2 regions of the Superficieibacter sp. genome follow, and region 2 is predicted to be linked to the other one. Evidence: predicted binding sites of a transcription regulator. Region 2 holds the regulator's gene; the other holds the start of a gene.
The links. The regulator CRP, encoded in region 2, controls carbon source genes, mostly activating them, when cyclic AMP is high. The targets are predictions, from matches to a motif close to ATGTGANNNNNNTCACAT.
Positions count from the first base shown of each region.

Region 1: epd (erythrose-4-phosphate dehydrogenase) is a predicted target of CRP. The motif match lies at 5,120-5,137, and genes of this name have one in related genera.

Region 1 is NZ_DAMAPU010000002.1:420,622-427,985, forward strand. Features, by position in the region: gene glpX (class II fructose-bisphosphatase) at 1-676, shown strand, start outside; gene RT197_RS06340 (MltR family transcriptional regulator) at 692-1,201, shown strand; gene RT197_RS06345 (nucleoside/nucleotide kinase family protein) at 1,198-1,956, shown strand; gene RT197_RS06350 (ATP-binding cassette domain-containing protein) at 1,865-2,548, opposite strand; gene RT197_RS06355 (ABC transporter ATP-binding protein) at 2,542-3,219, opposite strand; gene RT197_RS06360 (energy-coupling factor transporter transmembrane component T) at 3,207-3,914, opposite strand; gene RT197_RS06365 (ECF transporter S component) at 3,915-4,493, opposite strand; gene RT197_RS06370 (DNA-binding protein) at 4,518-4,952, opposite strand; gene epd (erythrose-4-phosphate dehydrogenase) at 5,331-6,350, shown strand; gene pgk (phosphoglycerate kinase) at 6,400-7,364, shown strand, end outside.
Region 2 is NZ_DAMAPU010000017.1:64,744-72,107, reverse strand. Features, by position in the region: gene RT197_RS19825 (aspartate aminotransferase family protein) at 1-731, shown strand, start outside; gene RT197_RS19820 (YccS/YhfK family putative transporter) at 721-2,796, opposite strand; gene crp (cAMP-activated global transcriptional regulator CRP) at 2,848-3,480, opposite strand; gene RT197_RS19810 (OsmC family protein) at 3,786-4,190, shown strand; gene RT197_RS19805 (phosphoribulokinase) at 4,215-5,084, opposite strand; gene RT197_RS19800 (YheU family protein) at 5,109-5,327, opposite strand; gene RT197_RS19795 (hydrolase) at 5,330-6,394, opposite strand; gene RT197_RS19790 (NrtR DNA-binding winged helix domain-containing protein) at 6,428-7,147, opposite strand; gene prs (ribose-phosphate diphosphokinase) at 7,347-7,364, shown strand, end outside.

The sequences.
Region 1 (7,364 bases), on a different contig from region 2:
GCTGGCGGTGATGGCCTTCGCCCCGGCAGGGAGTCTGCTTCATGCCCCGGATATGTACATGAAGAAGCTGGCGGTCAACCGGCACGCGCGCGGGGCCATTAATCTGGCGCTGCCGCTGGAGGACAATCTGCGCAACGTGGCGGCGGCGCTCGGCAAACCCCTGGATGCGCTGCGGATGGTAACGCTGGATAAACCGCGCCTGCAACCGGCAATACAGCAGGCAACCCGGCTGGGCGTGAAGGTCTTCGCCCTGCCGGACGGTGACGTGGCCGCCAGCGTACTGACCTGCCAGCCCGATAACCCGTTCGACGTGATGTACACCATCGGCGGCGCGCCGGAAGGCGTCATTTCTGCCTGCGCGGTCAAAGCGATGGGGGGAGAGATGCAGGCTGAACTGATCGACTTCCGCGAGGCCAAAGGCGACAGCGCCGCGCATGGTGACATCGCCCGCGATGAACGCCGCCGCTGCGCCGAAATGGGCGTTGAGGTGAATCGTATCTATGGCCTGGATGAACTGGTGCGCAGCAACGATATCCTGTTCTGCGCAACCGGAGTGACGGATGGCGATCTGCTTAACGGCGTTCATGAGTACCGGGGCAATGTCCATACGCAAACATTGCTTATCAGTGGGGCAGACCGAACGTGTAATATAATAGATTCCCTTCATCCCAGGTGATCTATCGAGAGACGAATGACGACGCTGACAGAAGATGATGTGCTTGAGCGGTTAAATGCTCAGCCGGATTTACGCGCCTTCATGACGGCGGCGAATGACATTTTGCTACGTGCAATCAGGCAGTTTCTGCCGTCGTTGTTCGTCAACAATGATGCTGAAATCGTTGAATATGCTGTAAAACCTCTGCTGGCGCAGAGTGGGCCGCTCGATGATATTGATGTGGCGTTGCGTCTGATCTACGCGCTGGGGAAAATGGATAAGTGGCTGTATGCCGACATCATTCATTTTTCCCAGTTCGGTCAGTATCTGGCGGAACAGGAGCCGATCCCCGGTTTTGCTGATGAAGTTAGCTGGGATTTTATCTGCAATATCAATAGCGTGACGGATAATACAACGTTGTATAACGCGCTGAAATCAATGAAGTTTGCCGATTTCTCCGTTTATTCAGAGACGCGGTTCATCGCAATGGTCAAAACGGCGCTGGCATTAGCGGTAACATCGATATTAAAGGAACTCACGCCGTGAACATAAACCTGAGGATCAATGGGCTGGAGACGACGGTGGTGTACGCCGACAGTGAAATTGAAACCGTCCACAAGCCGCTGCTTCGCCGTCTGGCCGAAATTGACGCGGCATCACCTTACCCCCGCACGATTGTTTTTTTAAGCGCCCCGCCGGGCACCGGAAAATCCACCTTAACCACGTTCTGGGAATATCTCTGCCGCCAGGACGCCACGCTACCCGCGATCCAGACGCTGCCGATGGACGGCTTCCATCACTACAACCACTGGCTTGATGAGCACGGCCTGCGCCCGTTTAAAGGCGCGCCGGAAACGTTCAACGTCGAAAAGCTGGCGCAAAATCTGCGACACATTCGCGCAGGGGAGGGAAGCTGGCCGCAGTATGACCGGCAAAAACACGATCCGCAGGAACAGGCGATTCAGGTCACTGCGCCCATTGTGATTGTCGAAGGCAACTGGCTGCTGCTGGACGACGCCCGCTGGCGCGGCCTGCGCGAGTTTTGCGATTTTTCGATCTTCATCAAAGCGCCGCCGCAGGTGCTGCGCCAGCGGCTGATCGCCCGCAAAGTGGCTGGCGGGCTGTCTCTGGACGAAGCGGAAGCGTTTTATCTGCGTACCGACGGCCCTAACGTTGAACGCGTGCTGGCGGGCAGTCTGCCTGCGGACGTTACGCTTGCGATGATGCCGGACGGCGGGTATCGCGAATGTCGGCTTTGCCCTCTGCCAGACGGATCGTCCGGGGAAAATGGCGGCGGGTAAACCCGGCGTCATGACTGATCGCCAGTACCGTTGTGCCACGCTGGCGGCAGGTGGCGAGCCAGCGCTCGAATACGCCCAGCCAGTATTCGTCAAAATCGCGGCTGGGTTCATCAAGCAGCACCAGCGGCGGAGCCATCGCCGCGAGGCTGGCAACGGCGACCATCCGCCGCTGCGCGGTATGCAGATCCAGCGGATGCGCGTCGGCAACGTCTTCTAATTCACACAGCGCCAGCGCATCGGCGGTACGTTGCGCAATTTCTTCGGCGGGCAGGTTTTGCAGACGCAGACCAAACGCCACCTCTTTTGCCACCTGACTGTGGAAAATCTGATTTTCCGCCTCCTGAAAAAGCACGCCAATGGCGGCGGCGCGCTGACGGTTTTTCATCTGCGCCAGCGGTGTGCCCTGCAAGGTAATACGGCCCGCAGAGGGCGTCAGTAACCCGGCCATCAGGCGCAGCAGCGTGGATTTTCCGGCTCCGTTATCGCCGGTCAGCGCCAGCCATTCACCGCTGGCAAGGGTCAGCGAAACGCCGCGCAGGCAGTCGTCCGGCGCATCCGGCCAGCGGAAGGTGACATCATCGAGCGTTAGCATATAGACACCAGCTCCCCGGCGGACAGTTGCCAGCCGTGCTGACAATAATGAAGGAAAGGATCGCGCTTGCGCTCCAGCAGCACGATCAGCGCCTGTGCGTCGGCGGCCCACGCCTGAAGGCGTTCGAGCAGCCGTCGGGTGGCCTGAGGTGTCAGGCGGCTGAAGGCTTCGTCCAGCAGCAGCAGGCGCGGCTGCATTGCCAGCGCACAGGCGATCACCACCCGCTGGGTTTCTCCGCCGGAAAGGGTTCCCGGATGGCGATGGCGCAGCGACTGGCAATCGGTCAGCGTTAGCGCGGCGTCAATGCGCGCGAGGATCTCCGCTTCCGGCAGGCACAAATTTTCCGGGCCGAAAGCCACTTCTTCTTCCACGCTGAAGGTACAGCCGGAAAGTTGCAAATACGGTGACTGCTGGACCAGCTGAATGGTTTGCGCCTGCTCAGCCAGTGAACGTTTACCCACCGGCTCGCCCAGCAACGTCGCCAGACCGCTGATGCTGCCCGGCAGAAAATCGGGATACCACCCGGCCAGCAGTTGCGCCAGCGTGCTTTTACCGCTGCCGTTGCCGCCGACAATCAGCACCATGCCGGGCTGCGAATACTGCCAGTTCAGCACGCGCGGCGGCTGGGTGCCGTGAAGGGGCTGAAAACAGAAATTCTCTAGCGTAACCATAGCCATACTCCTGCCTCAGCCAGCGCCGCGACGACCATGCCATAGCGTAACAGCCGTTGCCAAAGGGGATCTCGCGGTGCCCAGAGCGTCGTGCGACGCGGATGCAGGCGAAAGGCGCGCATGTCCAGCGCCGCGCCGCGTACCGCCAGATCGTTCAGCGCGTTATGGGTTAACGGCACAATCAGCGCCGGGATCGCTTTCAGCCGCTGATACCAGCGCCCGTCGAGCGGCACGCCGCGCGCGCGTTGCGCTTCATAAATCGTGGCAAGCTGCTGCTTTAGCTGCTCGACGACCAGCAACGGCCCGGCGAACAGATAGGCCATGCCCGGCGGCAGGCGCGAGGCGAACAGCGCGCGAATAAACTGGCGAACCGGCACATACTGCATCCATAGCTGGGAAGTGGAGACGATAGCCAGAATGCGCAGCCAGAGGGTAATCGCGTGCGCCCAGCGCTGCGGATCGCGTGGCTGCCCGCCGATCCACGCCGTCACCCAGCCACCGTGAACCAGCCACAGACCCGCGCCGAGGGAAAACATCAGCCACGCCACATAGCGCGCCCGGCGGCGGGTGGCGGGCAACAGCAGCAGCGCCAGAAAGGTTGCCGCGCTGTAGAACATCAACAGATTACCCGCTGGCATCAGCAGTGTGGTACATGCCGCCAGCGCCCACAGTGTCAGCGAGGTAAACGGATGCATTTAGCGTACCGCCGCCGTGCCGGGGAAATGGCGCACGGTACGCAGCGGAAGCTGGCGCAGCAGCACCCAGACGATAATGGCAGTTAGGATCTTATCCACCAGATTCGCCCCCAGGACGGTGATCGCCACCGACTCCAGCAGGTCTTGACCCATCGAGTGCATCCACGCGACGAACAGATCCGCGCCGCTGCCGGTCACGCCGCCAAACAGCGCGGTGCGCAGCGGGACGGCAACGATGGTCACCGCCAGGGTAATGATCACGCCGCTCACGATGACTTTCGGCAGCGTGCGGAACCCACCGAGGCGCGCCAGCCAGCCTGCGACCAGGCCAATGACCATCGCCACCGGCGCAAAGGCGGCGGCGATAGGATCGGTGAGCAGACCCCAGAGCAGATTGGTCAGCAGCCCGGTTAACATGCCGATCCACGGACCAAGCAGCACGGCGGCGATCAGCGTACCAATCGAATCAAGAAAAATGGGCAGCTTCAACATGCTGACCAGTTGACCGCCAATCATGTTGATGGCGATACAAATCACAATCAGTGCCAGAGCCTGGCTGGAAAAACGGCGCGCGGCCATATAAACCTCTTCTGTTTTGCGGTGTTAACGTGGCGAAATGACTAATTCGTCATAGCCGGAAAGGGGGCAGGGCTGGCGGCTAAAGGCCAGTGTCGTAAGCTCGCCGATCACCAGTTCCAGCGTGGTGCGCACGGTACAGCCGGGCATCATATGCCCGCCGAGCATCGCGCCTTGCGGATCGGAAATGGACAGGTGCAGATGCTCGCCGGTCAGCTCCAGCGTGCCGCTAAGCGAGATCACTTCAAACGTGCCGGTGAGCAGGGTGGTTTCCTCCTGCCCCGCATAGCGCAGCGCGGCATTCGTCAGGCTACCGGTACAGCCTGCTATCCAGCCCGCGCGAACAGACTGCGCCTGAATAAAGGCGTGCAGGCGGGAAAAGACCTCTTCACCGGGCAACAGGCGCAGGGCATAAAAGCGCGCGTCAGAGGCGGTAAACTGAGTGGTAATGTTCTGTATCATGACGGGTGATTACTCCGAAACTCGGACGTGGCGCGGATTTTATAAGCGCGATCCCTGTGCGTCTCTGATATAAATCAGGAAAAGGAGGCGGCGGCAAACAAAAGATCTGACAACGCTTATGCGCAATCCGGCAGATGGAATAATCGCCCGTTTTATGCAGGCAAAAAATGTGACCCAGATCAGATAAATGTGCTAAGCCAGGCGGCAATAATTCCTTTTATTCCCCGATTCGCTTATTCTAGCTGAACCGTTTCAGTCGATTAAGTGTTCGACAATTAACCAATCAGTCGCAGTTTGTGACAGGCAAGGTTTCCCTCAACGTGTGGCTGCATTACTCTGTCTGCTTCACGAGATCCGGGAAAGCTTTGCAGGAGATCTATGACCGTACGCGTAGCGATTAATGGCTTCGGTCGCATCGGGCGCAACGTGGTTCGTGCTTTATATGAATCCGGGCGTCGGGCGGAAATCACCGTAGTGGCAATCAATGAACTGGCCGACGCTGCGGGCATCGCACACTTATTGAAATACGACACCAGCCACGGTCGTTTTGCCTGGGATGTCCGCCAGGAGCGGGAACAGCTATTCATTGGTGATGACGCCATTCGTCTTCTGCACGAGCGCGCTATCAATCATCTCCCGTGGCAAGAGCTGGGCGTTGACGTGGTGCTGGACTGTACCGGCGTTTACGGCAGCCGCGAACACGGCGAAATGCATCTGGCCGCTGGCGCGAAGAAGGTGCTCTTTTCTCATCCCGGCAGCAACGATCTCGACGCGACGGTGGTCTTTGGCGTCAATCACGACGCACTGCTTGCGGAACACCGCATTGTTTCCAACGCCTCCTGTACCACAAACTGTATAATTCCGGTGATCAAATTGCTGGATGATGCCTTTGGCATTGAGTCCGGTACGGTCACGACCATTCACTCTGCGATGCACGATCAGCAGGTGATTGACGCGTATCACCCGGATCTGCGCCGCACGCGTGCGGCCAGCCAGTCAATTATTCCGGTTGATACCAAACTGGCTGCCGGGATCGCCCGCATTCTGCCGCAGTTTACCGACTGCTTTGAGGCGATAGCGGTGCGCGTGCCGACGATTAACGTGACGGCAATCGACCTTAGCGTCACCGTGAAAGCGCCGGTAAAAGCCTGTGAAGTCAATCTGTTGCTGCAAAAAGCAGCGCAGGAAGCATTTCATGGTATAGTTGATTATACGGAATTACCGTTGGTCTCAACTGATTTTAACCACGATCCGCACAGTGCCATTGTTGACGGCACGCAAACGCGAGTAAGTGGCGCGCACCTGATCAAAACGCTGGTCTGGTGTGATAACGAATGGGGCTTTGCTAACCGAATGCTCGACACGACGTTAGCCATGGCCGCAACAGGTTTCAGGTAAGACGCTTATTGCGTCTGCAAAACTTTAAGAATCAACGAGAGGATTCACCATGTCTGTAATTAAGATGACCGATCTGGATCTGGCTGGAAAACGCGTTTTTATTCGTGCCGATCTGAACGTACCTGTTAAAGAAGGGAAAGTCACCAGCGACGCGCGTATCCGTGCTTCCCTGCCGACTATCGAACTGGCCCTGAAACAGGGTGCAAAAGTGATGGTCACTTCCCACCTGGGTCGCCCTACCGAAGGCGAGTACAACGAAGAATTCTCTCTGCTGCCGGTTGTTAACTACCTGAAAGACAAACTTTCCAGCCCGGTTCGCCTGGTAAAAGATTACCTCGATGGCGTTGAAGTTGCTGCTGGCGAGCTGGTGGTTCTGGAAAACGTTCGCTTTAACAAAGGCGAGAAGAAAGACGACGAAGCACTGTCCAAAAAATACGCCGCACTGTGCGACGTGTTCGTAATGGACGCATTCGGTACGGCTCACCGCGCCCAGGCGTCTACGCACGGTATCGGCAAATTTGCTGATGTTGCCTGCGCAGGCCCGCTGCTGGCTGACGAACTGGACGCGCTGGGTAAAGCGCTGAAAGAACCGGCTCGTCCGATGGTCGCTATCGTGGGTGGCTCTAAAGTGTCCACCAAACTGACCGTGCTGGACTCCCTGTCCAAAATCGCTGACCAGCTGATCGTTGGCGGCGGTATCGCTAACACCTTCGTTGCCGCCCAGGGCCACAACGTAGGTAAATCCCTGTACGAAGCAGATCTGGTAGACGAAGCCAAACGCCTGCTGACTACCTGCGACATCCCGGTTCCGACGGACGTTCGCGTAGCGACTGAATTCTCTGAATCCGCAACGGCAACGCTGAAATCCGTTAACGACGTAAAAGACGATGAGCAGATCCTGGATATCGGCGACGCATCTGCACAGCAGCTGGCTGAAATCCTGAAGAATGCCAAAACCATTCTGTGGAACGGTCCGGTTGGCGTGTTCGAATTCCCGAACTTCCGCAAAGGCAC
Region 2 (7,364 bases):
AACCGGCTGACATTATTCACGTCCCGTTTAATGACCTGCACGCGGTAAAAGCGGTAATGGACGATCATACCTGCGCGGTAGTGGTCGAGCCGATTCAGGGTGAGGGCGGCGTGACGGCGGCGACGCCGGAATTCTTGCAGGGGCTGCGCGAACTGTGCGATCAGCATCAGGCGCTGCTGGTCTTTGACGAAGTGCAATGCGGAATGGGGCGCACCGGCGATCTCTTTGCTTATATGCACTACGGCGTGACGCCGGATATTCTCACCAGCGCCAAAGCGCTCGGCGGCGGTTTTCCGATCAGCGCGATGCTAACCACCCAGGATATTGCCAGCGCCTTTCATGCCGGATCGCACGGTTCGACCTACGGCGGCAACCCGCTGGCCTGCGCGGTCGCGGGCGCGGCGTTCGATATCATCAATACGCCGCACGTGCTCGACGGCGTAAACGCCAAACGGCAGATTTTTGTTGAGCATCTGCAAAAAATCGACCAGAAATACGCTATTTTCAGCGATATTCGTGGAATGGGCCTGCTGATTGGCGCAGAGCTGAAGCCGCAGTACAAAGGCTGTGCGCGGGATTTCCTGTATGCCGCCGCGCAGGAAGGCGTGATGGTGCTGAACGCCGGACCGGACGTAATGCGCTTTGCCCCGTCGCTGGTGGTAGAAGAGGCGGATATTCACGAAGGGCTGGAACGCTTCGCGCAGGCGGTGGCGAAACGGGTTAACGCTTAGTTCTCTTGAGCCAAATCCCATGATGCGGGCGTTGACGCCAGGCTACCGACGAAATGGTATGCATGGTGTTCAGATGCCCCAGAATGCGCTCCAGATGCCGCTCCATGGTGCTTAACGGCCCTTGCGGGGCGGCGTCCGGCGCTTCGAGAATATTGACATCCCCCGCGCTGCCCGGCCCGTCAGATTTCAGCCGCTGCTGGCAGCGTTGCAGCGCAATTTCACAGGATTGCAGATAACGCTGCGCCAGATCCGGCGTCAGCATATTGTGCTCGCGTGCCAGCGTGGTCATGGCGTTGATATGCTCGACAATAAACTGGCTGTGCGTGACCCACAGTTTCATATCTTCCAGATACCGGCTATTAAATCCCGGCTCCTGCATGGCCTGGTTCAGCGAGTTAAACAGCGCGTTATGCGCCTGGTTGACCCGCATCCGCTGGTACGCCAGGGTCGGAGCCTGCGGATCGTCGCTTAAAATCAGCCGCAGTGCCTCCTGGTCCGCCTCCAGCGCACTGTCTGCGTTCTTGCGCAGCAGGCCGCTTTGCCACTGCGGCCACAGCCAGACCATGCCGCCGAATGCAATCAGGCAGCCCAGCGCAGTGTCGATCATCCTCGGCAGAATAAACTGTTCGCCGTTAAGATTGATCAACTGGAGGGTGTACACCGCCGTGACTGTAAAACCGATCATCGCCCAGCCGTAATTTTTGCGCAGGATCAGATAGCTGATAAGGGTGATCGCCAACATGGCGCAGAGCGTAAAACCGTCCGGGACGTTAAAATGCAGCGTCGCCCCGGCGATGACCAGCCCCACCAGCGTGCCAAGCGTTCGATGCAGAATGCGCACCCGCGTGGCACCGTAGCCGTTTTGGGTGACGAACATGATGGTCATTAAGATCCAGTAGGGCTTCGGCAGGTGGAGAACGCTTCCCGCCAGGCTGGCGATACTGAGCATGACGCTAAGACGCGCCGAGGTGCGCAGGGCGGGGGACTTCAGCGATAAATAGCTTTTCAGCGCCGCCCACAGCGGCAGACGGCGCTGGCGGTCGGCCATTAAATCACGCGGATAAAGCGGACGCAGGGTGCGCAGCACGCGGGCGATACGGCTAAAGTGCCAGGCGCAGAACTGACCCACCGGGTTATCCGGGTTCTGACGGGCGATTTTCTCCAGCGCGCCGATCTGCTTGTCCATATTGAAGCGGCCAGAATAATGATGGTACAGAATATCGTCCGCCATCACCCGCAGACGGGCGGCAACGGTTTGCGCATTCCAGCGGATCACCGCTTCCGCATGGCTTTGTTCTACCAGCTTTTGTACCTCTTCCGGCTGGTGTAGGCTGACCGAAATATGTTCCTGCAAATCCAGTGCCATCTGGAACATCCAGCGCAGCCGCCTGTAGTTATGGTGTTTTTTCTCCGACAGCATGTACAGCTGTTGATAGCACTGGGTAATGAGATCGACCGTTTTTTGCTGGCGGGCAAGCAGCGGCGGAAGGGCTTTTTGCGGATCGACATGCTGGGTCAGCAGGCTGTATTTGGCTTCGCAATAGTCGGCAAGCTGGCGGTAAAGCAGGCTGAGCGACTCGCGCAGCGGCTGTTCGCGCCACAGCCAGAACCAGAACCAGTTAAATAAACCGTACCAGAGCGTACCCGTCGCGTAGAGCAGCATCGGCTGCCAGACCGGAACGGACCCCGCGAGGCTAAGCGTGAAAATGGCTGCAATTAATGAGGCCGGGAGCAGACGTGCATGCAGCGGACTGATTTCCGCGGTAACGCCGAGGATCAGCGCCAGCGCGGTAAGCACCAGCGGCAGCGGCGCGCCCTGCGCCAGCAAAAGCTGTACCGCCAGGCTACTGCCTGCGAACAGCGAGCCGCCGACAATCAGACGTTTGAAAAAGCGTTTGTGCGGGGTATCCAGACCGGCGATGTTGCAGCAGGCGGGCACCAGCGAGAAGAGCAGGCCATACTGAAGCCGATCGATTATCAGACCGACAGCCACGGGCAAACAGAGCACCAGGGTTTGTCGTAGTGCGTAATTCACTTCCGGGTGATAGATCAGCCTGCGCCACATAGAGAATAACGAAACCGGCGCATTCGCAGTGGAATGCGCCGGTGAACGAACTTAGCGGGTGCCGTAAACGACGATGGTTTTACCGTGTGCGGAGATCAGGCTCTGATCTTCCAGCATTTTCAGAATGCGGCCGACGGTTTCACGCGAGCAGCCAACGATCTGGCCGATTTCCTGACGGGTGATTTTGATCTGCATACCGTCCGGGTGAGTCATCGCGTCCGGCTGTTTGGCGAGGTTAAGCAGCGTCTGCGCGATGCGGCCGGTTACGTCAAGGAAGGCGAGATTGCCCACTTTCTCAGACGTGACCTGTAAGCGACGCGCCATTTGCGCTGAAAGACGCATCAGAATGTCCGGGTTAACCTGGATCAGCTGACGGAATTTCTTGTAGGAAATTTCTGCGACTTCACAGGCGGTTTTGGCCCGCACCCAGGCGCTACGCTCCTGACCTTCTTCAAACAGGCCCAGTTCACCGATGAAATCGCCCTGGTTGAGATAAGAAAGGATCATCTCTTTCCCTTCTTCATCTTTGATCAGCACTGCCACGGAGCCTTTAACGATGTAATACAACGTTTCCGCTTTTTCACCCTGGTGAATCAGCGTGCTCTTTGATGGGTACTTATGAATATGGCAATGAGACAAGAACCATTCTAGAGTCGGGTCTGTTTGCGGTTTGCCAAGCACCATGCGCGGTTATCCTCTGTTATAAACTATCTCCGGCGGCTAAATGACGTTGCCTCCGGGGTTGCAATCGTGTCCTTCCCTCTGGCGGGGAAGCTGACTGTCGGTATGTTCCGCAGCCGTGTATCTGATGACCCGTGCATACATGCACTAAGTCAATATATCACTGTAGCATCCCGTCTGTTTTAGCATAGCTTTTGCCGCCTGTCTCCTGGTGTCTCGCTTCAGCATGACGCAGGTCGCCTTCCGTTGCGAGAATTGTTATGTGCGCGTAATCTGGGAAGAAAATTGCCATACGGGAGTTGATGAATATGCAAGCGCGAGTGAAGTGGGTTGAAGGGTTAACGTTCCTGGGCGAGTCGGCTTCCGGCCACCAGATTTTAATGGACGGTAACTCCGGTGATAAAGCGCCCAGCCCGATGGAAATGGTGCTGATGGCGGCAGGCGGATGCAGTGCGATTGACGTGGTGTCGATCCTGCAAAAGGGGCGTCAGGAGGTTACCCACTGTGAGGTGAAACTGACCTCAGAGCGCCGTGAAGAGGCCCCGCGCCTGTTCACCCATATCAATTTGCACTTTATCGTCACCGGTCACGATTTGAAAGACAGCGCCGTGTCCCGCGCGGTAGACCTCTCGGCAGAGAAATACTGTTCGGTAGCGCTGATGCTGGAAAAAGCCGTGAATATTACCCATTCATACGAAGTGAACGTTGCCTGATCCGTCGCCGGGCCTCGCGCCCGGCTATTCGATTTTTTTGCCTTCCACCAGCCGCTGAACCAGCGGCAGCATGATCAGCTCCATCGCCAGCCCCATTTTCCCGCCCGGCACCACTAAAGTATTGATGTGAGATATAAATGAGCCTTGCAGCATCGCCAGCAGCCAGGGGAAATCGATGCCTTCGAGGTTGCGGAAGTGGATCACCACAAAGCTTTCATCCAGCGACGGGATGCCTTTGGCGGCAAACGGGTTGGAGGTGTCAACGGTCGGCACCCGCTGGAAGTTGATATGGGTGCGGGAGAACTGCGGGGTGATGAAGTTAATGTAGTCCTCCATTGAACGCACCACCGAGTCCATCACCGCCTCGCGCGAATGCCCACGCTCGCTGGTATCGCGGATCAGTTTCTGGATCCACTCGAGGTTAACAATAGGCACCACGCCCACCAGCAAATCAACATGGCGGGCGACGTCATGCTGCGGCGTCACCACGCCGCCATGCAGTCCTTCATAAAACAGCACGTCGGTCGGTTCCGGCAGCGGCTGCCACGGCGTGAAGGTGCCGGGCACCTGATTCCACGGCACTGCTTCATCATAGGTATGCAGGTATTTTCGCGCCTGCCCGGTGCCCGACCGTCCGTATTCAATAAAGGTTTGTTCCAGCAGGCCGAAATCGTTCGCCTCCGGGCCGAAATAACTAATGTGCCGACCAAGATCGCGCGCTTTACGGATCGCCATATCCATTTCCGGGCGGGTGTAGCGATGGAAACTGTCCCCTTCGACTTCCGCCGCGTGCAGGCTGAGCTGGGCAAAGATCTTGCGAAAGGCGAGGCTGGTGGTGGTGGTTCCTGCCCCGCTGGAGCCTGTGACCGCAATCACCGGATGTTTGGCAGACATAGCTACTCCCTGATTATCAGTTATTTAGCCGCGAAACTGCTTGCGAGGCATGATATTGACCGTCTCATGCAACTCTGACCAGACCAGCACGGCTTCGCCGGTTTGTAACTGGTGCTTTACGTCGGCGACTTTTTGCGCCAGTGAGCGCTCATGTTCACCATAATCGGTGCCTTCACGCAAGACAAAGCTTTCGATCAGGCTATCGAGGGTTACAGGGTCAAGATCCTGCCAGGGAATAATCATCTTCAGGCTCCGAGATAGGTTTTCAGCCAGTCGGGAATGCGTTTTTCCAGCCACATTTCCGGGCGGCGCAGCGTACCGCCGACAAAGCCAACGTGACCGCCGTGCTCGGTAAGCTGGTACTCAACCTGCGGCGGTAAGGTGGCGGGATCGGGAATAACGTGGTGATCCATAAAAGGATCGTCTTTAGCATGGATGATCAGCGTCGGTTTAGCGATCTGATTAAGTAACGGCATGGCGCTGCACTGACGATAGTAATCAATCGCGTCAGCAAAACCGTGGATGCGTGCGGTGATCAAGTCATCAAAATCGCGCAGGCGGCGCACGCGCTTCAACTGCGCCAGCTCAATCGGCAGGGTGCCGGGATAGGCTTTGAGTTTTCGCGACGCGTTGCCTTTCAGCAGGTTAAGCAAATAGCGCTGATAAACGCGGGAAAAGCCTTTTTCCATATGGTAGCTGCACGCTTCCAGCACAAACGGCGCGGAGACAATCACGGCGGCGTCGAGCGGCGCGTCCGCGCCTGCTTTCGCCAGCAGGCACGCCAGCATGTTACCGCCGAGTGAATAGCCCACGGCGGCGGTCGGCGCGGGGCCGAATTCGCGTTTCAGCCAGTGTAAAAACCAGCTACCGTCTTCCGTTTCGCCGGAGTGATAGATGCGGTTCAGGCGGTTTGGCTCGCCGCTACAGCCGCGAAAATGCATCACCACGCCCAGCCAGCCCTGCTCGCTGGCAGACTGGATCAGGCCGTGGACGTAAGGACTATGCAGGCTGCCTTCCAGCCCGTGAAAGACCACCAGCCGGGGTTTGTGCTGCGCCTGCGACGGATCTTCACTCCACGCCAGATCGACAAAATCACCGTCCGGCAGATCCAGACGCTGCCAGACCGGGGTGAACTGAAGCCTGCGGCGCAGCAGGCGTGGCAGCATGGTTTGCAGATGCGGATTTCGCGCGCCCGGCATCGGGTGGAAAACGCGTGTATCGCCCTGTGTGGCGAAATGTTCGTCAGATGAAATGTGGGCCATAGCACGGATTATGTTAAGAAAGTGGCGCGGTAATATACCGCTTTTCATCACTACGGTTTATGCATTTGACGGTAATCGCCGCTAGTCGGCAAGCAGATTACGCGAAAACAGATGAATATCGACGTCCGGTTTGCGTCGCCAGAGCCGCGCTTTGCGTGCCCCGGTCGCCACACTTTCGCCGGTCTCTTCCAGCATCCCGGAGGCTTCAATGCGGCGGATCAGGCTTTTACGCTGGATCGGCTGGCCGAGGATAATTTCCGTTGCCTCATGAAGCTGCGCCTGGGTGAAGGTATCAGGCAGGCAATAAACCGGCAGCAGGGAGTACATCGTCTTTTGCCGCAGGCGGTGCAGGCCCGTCTCAATAATCTTTTGATGGTCAAATGCCAGGGCGTAACCGTCCAGCTCGTCTACCGGCAGCCAGCGGGCATCGCTGACGCTCGCAATATGCGGCGCGCAATCCACCCAGGCGATGAGCGCAAACCAGGCGATGGTCAGGCTCCAGCCGCGCGGATCGCGATCCGGGCCGGAAAAGGTATCAAGCTGTTCCAGCCACGACGGGGAAACCCCGGTTTTTTCGGTGAGCTTACGCAGGGCGGTGTCGCGCGTGTGCTGGTCACGGGCGATATCGATAAACCCGCCCGGCAATCCCCAGCATCCCTGCTGCGGCTGACTGGCGCGCTCTACCATCAGGACGCAGAGTTTTCCCTCGTGCAGGGTAAACAGCACGCTGTCCACCGTCACCAGCGGCGAGGGAAAACGGGTGGCGTCGTAATTCTTCAGGTACTCAGCTTCGGTGATCATCTGCCGTCTCAGATCGTCGTGGAAAAGGGGCTTTCAGTTTAGCAGCCCATAGCGGTGCAGAATACGTGCTTTTTTTTTACACATTATCAACGTGTTAATGATAGGGTGCTTTTTGTTTAAAAAATAACTTGCATAATATGTGTCTTAGGGACATTATTAAATTGTCGCAGGGACATTAACTAACTGAGAGGGTGAAATGATGGAACATCGATTGCAG